3 regions of the Microbacterium sp. GXS0129 genome follow, and region 3 is predicted to be linked to each of the others. Evidence: predicted binding sites of a transcription regulator. Region 3 holds the regulator's gene; each other region holds the start of a gene.

Region 1 (3,967 bases), on a different contig from region 3:
CGCGGTCCGATGCGGTTCTTCACGAGACCGTAGAAACCGAACGAGAAGGCGAGGCCGAGGGAGATCCACGGCATCTCGCCGTAGCCGATCACGATGGCGATGACTGCGAGGGCGGCCACCCCGATGGCGGTCCACTGCAGCGGACGCAGGCGCTCGTGCAGCACGAGCACGCCGAGCAGGACCGACACGATCGGGTTGATGAAGTATCCGAGGCTGCTCTCGACCACCTGCCCGCCCTGGGCCGCCAGCACGAAGAGCTGCCAGTTGATGTAGACGAGCCCGCCGCCCAGGGCCGTGAGCGCGGCGAGTTTCGGGTCACGGAAGACGGCGATCACACGCGACCAGCCGCGGGTCACCGCCAGCGCCACGAGGCAGAACACCACCGAGAACACGATCCGCCAGGCGACCGTCTCCCAGGCACCCGTCGGTACCAGGATGAGGAAGTAGACCGGGAGGACTCCCCAGAGCAGATACGCGGAGAGAGTGCTCAGGAATCCGACGGTTTCGTCGCTGGTGCGGCGCTGCGCGGGTGCGCTCTTCACTGCTTCCTCCGGGAGTCGATGACGGGGGTGGGTGCCGTCTCGATGCGCTGCATCGGTCCGGTGGCGGTCGTGGGGATGCCGCGCGCGAGTCTTCGTTCGCGGCGGCGGGCGGCGAGGGTGATCAGACTGTCCACCACCAGCAACGCCACGGCTCCCCAGACGATTCCGAAGCCGAGCAGACGCGCGGGCGGCATCGGCTCGCCGAGGATCACGGCGCCGGCGACGAACTGGATGATCGGTTCGATGAACTGCAGGATGCCGATGTAGATGAGCGGAACACGTCGGGTCCCCGCGGCGAAGAGCAGCAGCGGGAGCGCAGTCACCACACCCGACAGCGGGACCATCGCGGTGTTGAGCGCTCCGTGGCTGCCCCACTCCAGCCCGCGGGTGACGGCGATCACCACGAGCTGGATCACCGCGATCGGCAGCGTCCACAGTGTCTCCAGGGTCAGCCCGCTGATGGCGTCCACCCGCGCGCCGATCTTCTTCTTGACGAATCCGTACAGTCCGAACGTGACGGCCATGAGGAGTGCCATCCACGGCACCGTGCCGTAGATGACCGACAGCACGACGACGGCGAGCAGTGACAGGCCGAACGCCGCCCACTGCAGTGCGCGCAGCCGTTCGTGGAAGAAGACGATGCCCAGCACCACGGAGATGATCGGCGTGATGAAGTAACCGAGGCTGGATTCCAGCACGTTGCCGGTGGTGGCGGCCAGGGTGAACAGATACCAGTTCAGATAGATGATGCCCGCGGCCAGCCCGCACAGCAGCAGCACCCGTGGCTGGCGGATCACAGCCGAGATGTTCGACCACCCGCGCGTGACGGCGACGAGGATGGCGCAGAACACCAGCGAGAACACCACACGCCAGCCAACGATCTCATCGGCTCGCAGCGGGATCAGCAGCAGGAAGAACAGGGGAACGATCCCCCACAGCACGTAACTTCCCGATGCGTAGAGGATCCCCTTCCCGCGCTCCTCCGCAGGGGCGCGGTCCGTCATCACTTCAGCAGTCTATGGCTCCCCGCCGCGCACGCCTGCCCGTCCCCCGGGGTGCAGAGACATGACGAAGGCCCGTGTGCGGTGCACACGGGCCTCCGGACGAAAGCGTCAGCCGAGGATCAGCGAACGACGACCGCCAGAACATCGCGAGCGGAGAGCACGAGGAACTCCTCGGCACCGAACTTCACCTCGGTGCCGCCGTACTTGCTGTAGAGCACGCGGTCACCGACGGCGACGTCGAGCGGAACGCGGTTGCCGTTGTCGTCGATGCGACCGGGGCCCACGGCCACGACCTCGCCCTCCTGGGGCTTTTCCTTGGCGGTGTCGGGGATGACCAGTCCACTGGCAGTGGTCTGCTCAGCCTCGACCTGCTTGATGACGATGCGGTCCTCGAGCGGCTTGATGGAAACCGACACGGTTTACCTCTTCCTTCTTGCGATTCAAGACTCGTTAGCACCCGCACTAGTCGAGTGCTAATGCCAGTGTAGGACGGTGGCTGGCACTCACGCAATGCGAGTGCCAATCCTTCAGCAACCGGTCAGACTGCGCCGCGCGGAGGGCGGCCCGTAGGCTGTCGGAGTGGAGATGAGCGAGCTGAGGGCCCTGCTGACGCCGGAGGGCCTCGCCCTCCTCGATGCGACGGGTGGGATCGTCACGAGCGACGACGCCCTGCGCGCCGTCTCGCGCCTGCGCGCCGCAGGCCACGGACCGGAACTCGTCTCCGCCGTCGTCACCCAGGCCCGGCTGCGCACGCGCGCGGCGGCGAAGTTCGGACCGTTCGCCGAGCGCATGCTGTTCACCCGCGCCGGCCTGGAGCAGGCTACGCGCATGCCCGTCGCCGCACGCCATGCCGGGCGGTTCCGCGCGGCCGGACTGACCAGTGTGGCAGACCTCGGCTGCGGTATCGGCGGCGATTCCCTCGCCTTCGCCGGCGCAGACCTTCGGGTGCTCGCCGTGGACGCCGACGAGGTCACAGCCGCGATCGCCGCGTACAATCTCGCGATCTTCGGGGACGACGTCCGCGTGCAGCATGCGCGTGCTGAGGAGACCGACCTCGGCGACGTCGAGGCCGCATGGCTCGATCCGGCGCGCCGCACCGCCGGTCACTCCGAGACGACGCGAGTGGGTGCCCACGAGTACACCCCGTCTCTGCCCTGGGTGTATGAGCTGGCCGAACGCATGCCGCTGGGGGTCAAGCTCGGCCCCGCGCACGATCGCGCCGAGATCCCGGACGGGGCGGAAGCTCAGTGGGTGAGCGACGGCGGATCGGTGGTGGAGCTCGCGCTGTGGTTCGGCGCACTCGCGCGTCCGGGAATCGGTCGCTCCGCCCTGGTCATGCGCGGCGACGAGTCCCACGAACTGAGCGCATCGGCCGACACCGAGGACGAGCCGGTGCGCCCCCTGGGCGCCTTCCTCCATGAGCCCGACGGCGCCGTGATCCGGGCGCGGCTGATCGGGGAGGTCGCCCGGTCGCTGGATGCCGGAATGCTCTCCCCGGCAATCGCCTACGTCACCGGGGACGCGGCGCTCACCAGCCCGTTCGTACAGTCGTTCCGGGTACGTGAGGAGCTCCCGACCGACCCCAAGCAGCTCGCTCGCGCGCTGAAGGCACGCGACATCGGCACCCTGGAGATCAAGAAGCGCGGCGTGGACGTCGACCCCGCCGCGCTGCGACGCAAGCTCAAGCTCACCGGCAGTGAGTCGGCGACCCTGTTCCTCACTCGGCGGGGCGATACGCGCGTCGCGATCCTCGCGGATCGCGTCTGACAGGTCGCCTCAGAACCACCAGCCCACCTGGCGACCGACCCACCAGATCCAGCCCGCGCTGTAGATGAGCGAGAGGATGCTGAGGCCGATGGCCCAGCGCCCGAGCGCGGTGCTCTCCGCCGGGCGCCGGACGGCCACGATGCCGAGGACCAGCGCGAAGATGCCGAGGGGGAAGAGCCAGCCGACCACGCACGAGCCGATGAGCGCGGAGATGGAGAACGAGAGCGCGCTGCCCCCGATGCCCTTGCGCACGAGCGCGGCGGGCGCCCACACCACCTCCGGACGTGCTGCGGATTCGTCTGCCACCGGAGGCGCGCCGCGCAGTTCGGGGTCGTCTGCAGGGTCGGGGATCTGACGGATCACCGAGATCTCGGCGGTCCAGCCGGTGTGCTCCGGGTCGATTTCGGCGAGGATGTCCTTCGAGATCAGGTCCTCACGCACGGCCGACTCGACGACGGTGTCGTCGTCGAGAGAAGGATCCCCGCCGTCCGGCGGTGTTCCCGACCCGGTGCGCGCGTCCTCAGCCATCGCGACCCGCACTCGGTGCCGGCGCCACCTGGATCTCGGTGACCGGCAGCGTCGAATCCGCGCCGAACGCGAGCGTGGAAGCTCCACGCCCCGACATGATGAGCTCCGAGGCGAGCCCGGCGATCA
Region 2 (3,967 bases), on a different contig from region 3:
TTGACGGCGATCTGCTTCAGCGGAGCCTCGATGGCGACGCGCACGATGTTCGCACCCGTTGCCTCGTCGCCCTCGAGCGACAGCCCCTCGAAAGCGGTCTTGCCGGCCTGGATCAGCGCGACACCACCACCGGGGACGACACCCTCTTCGACAGCGGCCTTCGCGTTGCGGACGGCGTCCTCGATGCGGTGCTTGCGCTCCTTGAGCTCCACCTCGGTGGCAGCGCCGGCCTTGATGACAGCAACACCGCCGGCGAGCTTCGCCAGGCGCTCCTGCAGCTTCTCGCGGTCGTAGTCGGAGTCGGTGTTCTCGATCTCGCGACGGATCTGCGTGACGCGACCCTCGATCTGAGCCGAGTCACCGGCGCCCTCGACGATGGTGGTCTCGTCCTTGGTGACGATGACCTTGCGAGCGCGGCCGAGCAGGTCGAGGGTGGCGTTCTCGAGCTTGAGACCGACCTCCTCGGTGATGACCTGTCCACCGGTGAGGATGGCGATGTCCTGCAGCTGAGCCTTGCGACGGTCGCCGAAGCCCGGAGCCTTGACGGCGACCGACTTGAAGATGCCGCGGATCTTGTTCAGCACGAGCGTCGCGAGAGCCTCGCCCTCGACGTCCTCGGCGATGATGACCAGTTCCTTGCCGTCCTGGATCACCTTGTCGACGATCGGCAGCAGGTCCTTGATGTTGCCGATCTTCTGGTTGGCGATGAGGATGTACGGGTCCTCGAAGACAGCCTCCTGGCGCTCCGGGTCCGTGACGAAGTACGGGTTCAGGTAGCCCTTGTCGAAGCGCATGCCCTCGGTGAGCTCGAGCTCGGTGCCGAAGGTGTTGGACTCCTCGACGGTGACAACGCCCTCCTTGCCGACCTTGTCGATCGCCTCGGCGATCAGCTCGCCGATGGCGGTGTCAGCAGCGGAGATCGACGCGGTCGCAGCGATCTGCTCCTTGGACTCGATCGGCTTCGCGTTGGCGTGCAGCTGCTCGATGATGGCAGCGACAGCCTTCTCGATGCCCTTCTTGAGCGAGATGGGGTCGGCGCCGGCCGCGACGTTGCGCAGACCCTCGCGGACGAGCGCCTGAGCCAGAACCGTGGCGGTGGTGGTACCGTCACCGGCGACGTCGTCGGTCTTCTTGGCGACCTCCTTGACGAGCTCCGCACCGATCTTCTCGTACGGGTCATCCAGCTCGATCTCCTTGGCGATGGAGACACCATCGTTGGTGATCGTGGGGGCGCCCCACTTCTTCTCGAGCACGACGTTGCGACCGCGCGGGCCGAGCGTCACCTTGACGGCGTCGGCCAGGATGTTCAGGCCGCGCTCGAGGCCACGACGGGCCTCCTCGTCGAAAGCGATCATCTTTGCCATGTGTGTGTCGTCCCTCCCGGACGTAGGCGAATCTTCGTTAGCACTCGATGAGGATGAGTGCTAATCCTCATTCTGGCACTCGACCTAGGAGAGTGCAAGCGACGCACACCGCCTTCCCAGAGACCTCCCCCGGGCCGGCTCGACGGGGTCAGCCGGCGTCGGCGCCGAAGTCCACGCCCAGCACCACGGTCAGCTGACGGCCCGCCGAGTCGTCGATCGGCTTGTACGCGTCGCTCTGCGCGACCTGAGCGATACCGAGCGCGGACGCCAGTGCTCGCGCCGGCCCCTCGTCGGCCGCGTCGCTGAAGTAGACGGTGGACGTCGCGAAGTCCTGCTGGTCCGCTTCCGAGGTCGCCACGGCGTCCTCGGCATAGCCGACACCGACCGCGAGCGACTTCGCACGGTCGGTCTGCGCCGGGTCCGGACCGGCGTTGAGGATCCACACCGTGTAACTGGTGTCCACAGCGCCGACGGGAGCCGTGGATTCGACGGCGGCCGGCGTGGAGGGCTCGGGGCCGAAGGAGATGCGATCCGTCCACAGCAGCGACAGGAAGACACCCACGGCGAACAGGACCACCGCGGCGACGGCCGCCCAGAGGACGATCAGCCCGGCACGCATCCGGGGGTTCTCGGCGCGATGCGCGCCCACCCGGTGACGTTCGCGAGGCACGTCGTCGAAGCGGTCGCGCGGCTGAGTGTTGGTGGGCACCCGACGATGCTACCGGGAGTGTCCGAGAGCCACGTGCAGGAAGCGCCGGACCGGCATCAGGCGATCGCCGCGCGGACCGGCGCGCGCTGCGGCGTGCGGCGCGCACGATCCGCATCACGAAGGCGGCGCAACCGCCGCACGAGAAGCGGATCATGTGCCAGCGCGGCCGGGGAATCCAGAAGCCGGCCCAGGATCTGGTAGTAGCGCACGGCCGACAGGTCGAGAACCGTGACGATCTCCTCCTCCTTGCGCGCCGAGTGCATCGGGAAGCGCGACTCGAAATCGAGGATGGCGATGTCTCGTGAGGTGAGGATGGTGGCGTTCATGACGGCAACGCTACGGCGGGCCACCGACACTCAGTCCAGCATGCGTACCCAGCGGCCGACTGGGTCGACGGCCGCGATCACCTCACCGTCGAGGGCCAGAGCAAAGCCTTCGGCGAGATCGGGAACGGGCGCGGTCCATCCGTCGTGCAGCCCCGGGGCGTCCATCGTGATCCACCGCGCACCGCTCGATCGGATCGCGCCGATCAGCTCGGCACGCGCGGCGCGGGGAAGGAAGGGCAGAATCCCGGGCGTGGAGATCACCGGCGTCAGCTCCCCCGGCACCTCAGCGAGGAGGGCCGCGATCACCGCCGCCCCGTCCGTCGCCAGATCACCCGGCCACAGCGCGGGTGGATCGGCGGCGACGACGTCGAGCGCCGCCTCGATCCGTTCCGCTCGCCCGGCCTCTCCCGGCCACACCAGCGCGGTGAGCCAGTCCCGATCATCCGTGTTGCGGGCATCCAGCGGGTCCCGATCGACCCCGGCGCGCCAGCCGATGGCGGGGAGGACGGCGGGAACCGGGCCATCCGAGCGCCAGTGGCTCTCCAGAACGACGGCGCTCGACGCCTCCCCCACCGTGATCGCTCCCTCCGACGCGGCGAATCGGTAGGCGTATCGATCCGGGTAGAGGCAGAGTCCGGCGGCCGCGCCCAGCTCCAGGAGCGCGATCGGCTCTGTGATCCGCGAGAGCGCGGGCAGCAGCGCCGCGCAGCGCAGCGGTTCGTTGGTCTGCACCGATCGGCGCATTGCGAGCTCTCGCAGCCGCGCGCCCTGCGTCCGCAGCACCTCGGTGAGCTCGTGAGTGCTCTCGCCCGCTCCCAGCACGCGCGCGAGGGCGAACACGAGCGGGGGCTGGCGACGTTGCTCCGGCAGCGTGGCGATCACCGCGGCCGAGGCCGAATCCTGCGCTACGGCACGAGCCCACCGTTCGTACACCTCGCTGCGCCCGGGTGCTTCTTCCCGCGCGAACCTGGCATAGCGCTCCTGCACGTTCGAGACGGTCACCCGCTCATTCTCTCCCAGCACACAGGTCCACGCGGAACAGGCAGCCGGCCGGCGGTGTTGAATGGAGAGAAACCAGGAGGACACATGTCGCACAGCGAGAACAACGCGTCGTACACCGTGAACAAGTCCCAGCAGGAGTGGCGCGAGCAGCTGGATCCGGCTCGCTTCGCGGTGCTCCGCGAAGCCGCGACGGAGCGCGCCTGGACGGGCGAGCTGCTGGATGAGCACCGCGCGGGTCTCTACACCTGTGGAGCCTGTGGCGCGGAGCTGTTCCAGAGCGGGACCAAGTTCGACTCCGGCTGCGGCTGGCCGAGCTTCTACGAGTCGGTTCGGCCCGAAGCCGTGGAGCTGATCGAGGACACGTCGCTGGGAATGGTACGCACGGAGGTGCGGTGCGCATCCTGCGGCTCGCACCTCGGACACGTCTTCCCGGACGGCTTCGGCACCCCCACGGGCGACCGCTACTGCATGAACTCGCTCGCACTGTCGTTCACGCCGGAAGCCGAGTGAGCGCGTACGAGGCAGCACTGCGCCGCCGCTCCGCCTCCAAGGTGACCGACGCCGCG
Region 3 (3,967 bases):
TGTCCGCGATCCTCGCGGAGCACGCCGCACGCTCCTGACGCGGGTACTGCGTCAGCGCATCGCGTCCACGACGGCCGCGCGGCGCACCGGTTCCGTCCGTGATGCGGTGTCGAACACCCGCGTGAGCCGATCGGCGCCGTACGCAGGCCACCCGGGGGCGCCGGTGCGCGCGAACGCCACCCACGCGGCGTGCATCTCGTCGGCCAGCGACTGCGGTGCGTCCGTGCCCGACATGCGCTTCGCCTCGTCGTCGTCCAGGGTGTCGAAGACGAACCCCAGCTCCAGCGCATGCGCGGCCCGGAGATCTCGCACCGGACTCTGCCAGGCGAACTCGTACACGTATGTGGGAGCGGTGCGAGCCGCCGCGACACGCAGCATGGGCGCGCGCAGCAGGTACTCCGTCGCGATCTGACCGAACACCTCGCCAACCGAGGCGCGTGGCCACACGCGCCGGCAGGCGGCCACAGCGGCACCGGGAATCCGCAGGGCGAGTCGTGCCAGTAGGAGCTTGCCCGCCGTGATGCTCTCCAGCGCCGCGGGTGGGAACCAGAGACGATACTCGTCGGTGTTCGTGCCGATGAGCACCGGGATGTCGGCATCGACGATGGCCGTCTCCGGCTCGTCAGGCAGATCCTCGGACAGGGCGAGCGCGAAGGCCGGTGCACCCCCGATCGGTGATGACCCCGCCGCCTGCTCCACTCGCGCCGCAACGATCTTGTCGGGTGCGAGCTCCGCGAAGGCGGCGCTGGTGGCCGCGACGCCGAGGCGCTTCGCCAGCGCGCGCGTGACACGACCCGCCTTCTTCGGCTTCTGCGCGGACAGCGGTCCGGACTGAATGATCGCGCCGGCTGCGAGGCGCCGGGTGTCCGGCATCGACAGGAGCGCGGCGACGATTGCACCCCCAGCCGACTCGCCCATCAGGGTGATGCGTGCGGGATCTCCTCCGAAGGCGGCGATCTCCTCGTGCACCCACCGCAGCGCCGCGGCGGCGTCGGCGACGCCGAGGTTCAGCGCACTGTCATCGTCGAACACCGAGAATCCTTCGGAGCCCAGGCGATAGTTGATCGAGACGAACACGATCCCGTCGCGGGCGAAGGCCGTGCCGTCGTAGACGGACAGGGCCGCCGTCCCGCGCTCCAGGGCGCCGCCGTGGATCCAGAGGATCACGGGTGCCCCGTCGGCATCCGCCGGGCGCCACACATTGGCGGTGAGGACGTCCTCCCCGGCGATCGCGATCGAGCCCAGCAGTTCCGCGGTCGCTCCCTGGTACGGCGCCTGGGGGGCAGTGGCGCCGAACGCCGTGGCGTCACGCACGCCCTCCCAGGCGGATACGGGCCGGGGAGCGCGGAACCGGTTCGCGCCGAAGGGCGCCTCCGCATAGCTGATGCCCAGATACCTCTCCACATCGCCGGTACGGGCACCGCGAACTGCTCCGGCGCTGATGACTCGGGTGACATCGTCGTCGCTCATTCCGCCATGCTAGTTGCACACGCGCTGCGCTCGTCCGCCGCGATCCGCCGAGTCGGAGCGCGCATCCAGGCGAAGTCGGTAGAATTGGCACTCAGAGCATTCGAGTGCCAGCAGCAGAGGAGGCGACATGGTCACTGAGCGCGGCCTGCGCGTCCTTCGGGCCATCGTCGAGGACTACGTCGACACCAATGAGCCCGTCGGCAGCAAGTCGATCGTCGACCGGCATCATTTCGGCGTCTCCGCCGCCACGATCCGCAATGACATGGCCCTGCTGGAGGAGGAGGAGCTCATCGCGGCTCCGCACACCTCGTCGGGTCGTGTGCCCACGGACAAGGGCTATCGGATGTTCGTCGACCACCTCGCGGAGTTGCGACCCCTCACCGCGGCACAGCGCACGGCCATCACCTCGTTCCTCACCGACCCCGCCGATCTCGACGACCTCCTCGGACGGACGGTGCGTCTGCTCACACAGCTCACCGGTCAGGTGGCGCTGGTGCAGTACCCCTCGTTCGCGCGCGCCACCGTCACGCACGTCGAGATCGTGCGCATTGCGGAGCGTCGCGTGCTCGTGATCGTCGTGACCGACACCGGCCGGGTCTCGCAGCGTGTCGGCGGCATCAGCGAGGACATCGACGAAGCCGACACCGCCGTGCTGCGCGCCCGCCTGAACACCCTCATCACGGGGCACTCGGTCGGTCGTGCCGCGGAGCGGCTGTCCGCCGAGGCGCCGTCGGTCACGGAGCAGCGCTCCGTCTATCATGACGTCGCCGCACTCGTCGCGGAGGAGCTGGAGGAGTTCCGCCAGGATCGTCTGGTGATGGCGGGAGCAGCGACCCTGGCTCGGCGTGAGCAGGACTTCCGCGGCAGCATCCACCCCCTGCTGGAGGCCATCGAGGAACAGGTGACGCTCCTGCGCCTGATGGGGGAGATGACCGCAGGGGAGAACGGCCTCTCGGCCAGCATCGGACGCGAGAACGCGCCCTTCGGACTTGCGGAGGCGGCTGTGGTCGCCAGCGACTACGACGCCTCCGGATCGAGCGCGCGGGTGGGGCTCATGGGCCCCACCCGCATGGACTATTCCAGCAACCTCGCGGCGGTGCGGGCCGTAGCCCGCTACCTCACGCGACTGCTGGACGACGACGAAGCGCGCCGCTGAGGCGCACAGGGGACCGTCCCCGAGAAAGGTGACTGTGGCCGACCACTACGAAGTCCTGGGCGTCTCACGAGAGGCGAGCCCGGAGGAGATCAAGAAGGCGTACCGGCGTCTGGCGCGCGAACTCCACCCCGATGTGAATCCGTCGGCGGACGCCGAGGACAAGTTCAAAGAGGTCACCCACGCCTACGACGTGCTGAGCGATCCGGAGCAGCGTCGGCGTTACGACATGGGCGGCGACGACGCGTTCGGCGGCGGCGGATTCGGCGGGTTCGGCGACATCTTCGAGACCTTCTTCGGCGCGGCGGCCGGCGGCGGCGGACGCGGCGGACGCCCGCGTTCCCGGCGGGAGCGCGGCCAGGATGCGCTGGTGCGGGTGACGCTGGAGCTCGGCGACGTCATCTTCGGCGTGCACCGCGATATCGAGGTGGACACGGCGGTGCTCTGTGAGACCTGTGAGGGTTCGTGCTGCGCGCCCGGCACCTCCCCGCAGACTTGTGACATCTGTCACGGCACCGGACACGTGCAGCGCCAGGTGCGTAGCCTGCTCGGCAACGTTCTGACCACCCAGCCGTGCAACGTGTGCCAGGGTTACGGCACGACGATCCCGAGCCCCTGCGCCACGTGCGCCGGACAGGGACGGGTCCGCTCGCGCCGGACGGTAGGCCTGGACATCCCGGCGGGCGTCGAGACCGGCCTGCGCCTCCAGCTCCCCGGCTCCGGGGAGGTCGGCCCTGCGGGCGGTCCCAACGGCGACCTCTACATCGAGGTGACCGTCGCGCCCGACGCGGCCTTCTCCCGCGACGGCGATGATCTGCTCGCCACGCTCGAGGTGTCCATGACGGACGCGATCCTCGGCACCGAGACGCGCATCGAGTCCCTCGACGGTCCCGTCGATCTGGAGATCCGCCCGGGCGTGCAGTCTGGCGATGTCCTCACCATCAAGGAGCGCGGCATCACGCCGCTGCGCGGCAGCCGCCGCGGAGACCTCCGCGTCGGCGTCCAGGTGGTCACCCCGACGCGCCTGGATGCGAAGCAGCGCGCGCTGATCGAGGACTTCGCCGCGCGGACGAAGGCTCCTACGCCGAAGCTGGCGGAGTTCCAGCAGGGTCTGTTCTCCAAGCTCCGCGATCGCTTCCGGTCACACTGATGGCGCTGCACTTCCTCGTCGAGGATCCGGCGGAGCTCGCGGGCGATGACATCGTGCTCACGGGTGCGGAGGCGCATCACGCGGCCACGGTTCGCCGCGTGCGCGTCGGGGAGACGGTCACGGTCGGCGACGGTCGCGGCGCGTGGCACACGGGCGAGGTGACCGACCTCGCCCCCAAGCGGGTGGTCGTGCAC

The links. The regulator HrcA, encoded in region 3, represses chaperone genes, less so after heat shock. The targets are predictions, from matches to a motif close to TTNGCACTCGNNNNNNNCGAGTGCNAA.
Region 1: groES (co-chaperone GroES) is a predicted target of HrcA. The motif match lies at 2,043-2,069, and genes of this name have one in related genera.
Region 2: groL (chaperonin GroEL) is a predicted target of HrcA. The motif match lies at 1,402-1,428, and genes of this name have one in related genera.

Annotation. Positions count from the first base shown of each region.
Region 1 is NZ_JBIZVZ010000001.1:629,509-633,475, reverse strand. Features, by position in the region: gene rarD (EamA family transporter RarD) at 1-542, opposite strand, end outside; gene rarD (EamA family transporter RarD) at 539-1,546, opposite strand; gene groES (co-chaperone GroES) at 1,666-1,962, opposite strand; gene ACIQJ5_RS02785 (SAM-dependent methyltransferase) at 2,126-3,313, shown strand; gene ACIQJ5_RS02780 (hypothetical protein) at 3,323-3,841, opposite strand; gene tsaD (tRNA (adenosine(37)-N6)-threonylcarbamoyltransferase complex transferase subunit TsaD) at 3,834-3,967, opposite strand, start outside.
Region 2 is NZ_JBIZVZ010000003.1:178,937-182,903, forward strand. Features, by position in the region: gene groL (chaperonin GroEL) at 1-1,364, opposite strand, end outside; gene ACIQJ5_RS11100 (LytR C-terminal domain-containing protein) at 1,513-2,073, opposite strand; gene ACIQJ5_RS11105 (DUF3263 domain-containing protein) at 2,130-2,399, opposite strand; gene ACIQJ5_RS11110 (DUF2332 domain-containing protein) at 2,430-3,401, opposite strand; gene msrB (peptide-methionine (R)-S-oxide reductase MsrB) at 3,486-3,911, shown strand; gene ACIQJ5_RS11120 (nitroreductase family protein) at 3,908-3,967, shown strand, end outside.
Region 3 is NZ_JBIZVZ010000002.1:559,736-563,702, reverse strand. Features, by position in the region: gene ACIQJ5_RS09125 (ankyrin repeat domain-containing protein) at 1-38, shown strand, start outside; gene ACIQJ5_RS09120 (carboxylesterase/lipase family protein) at 52-1,470, opposite strand; gene hrcA (heat-inducible transcriptional repressor HrcA) at 1,598-2,626, shown strand; gene dnaJ (molecular chaperone DnaJ) at 2,661-3,773, shown strand; gene ACIQJ5_RS09105 (16S rRNA (uracil(1498)-N(3))-methyltransferase) at 3,773-3,967, shown strand, end outside.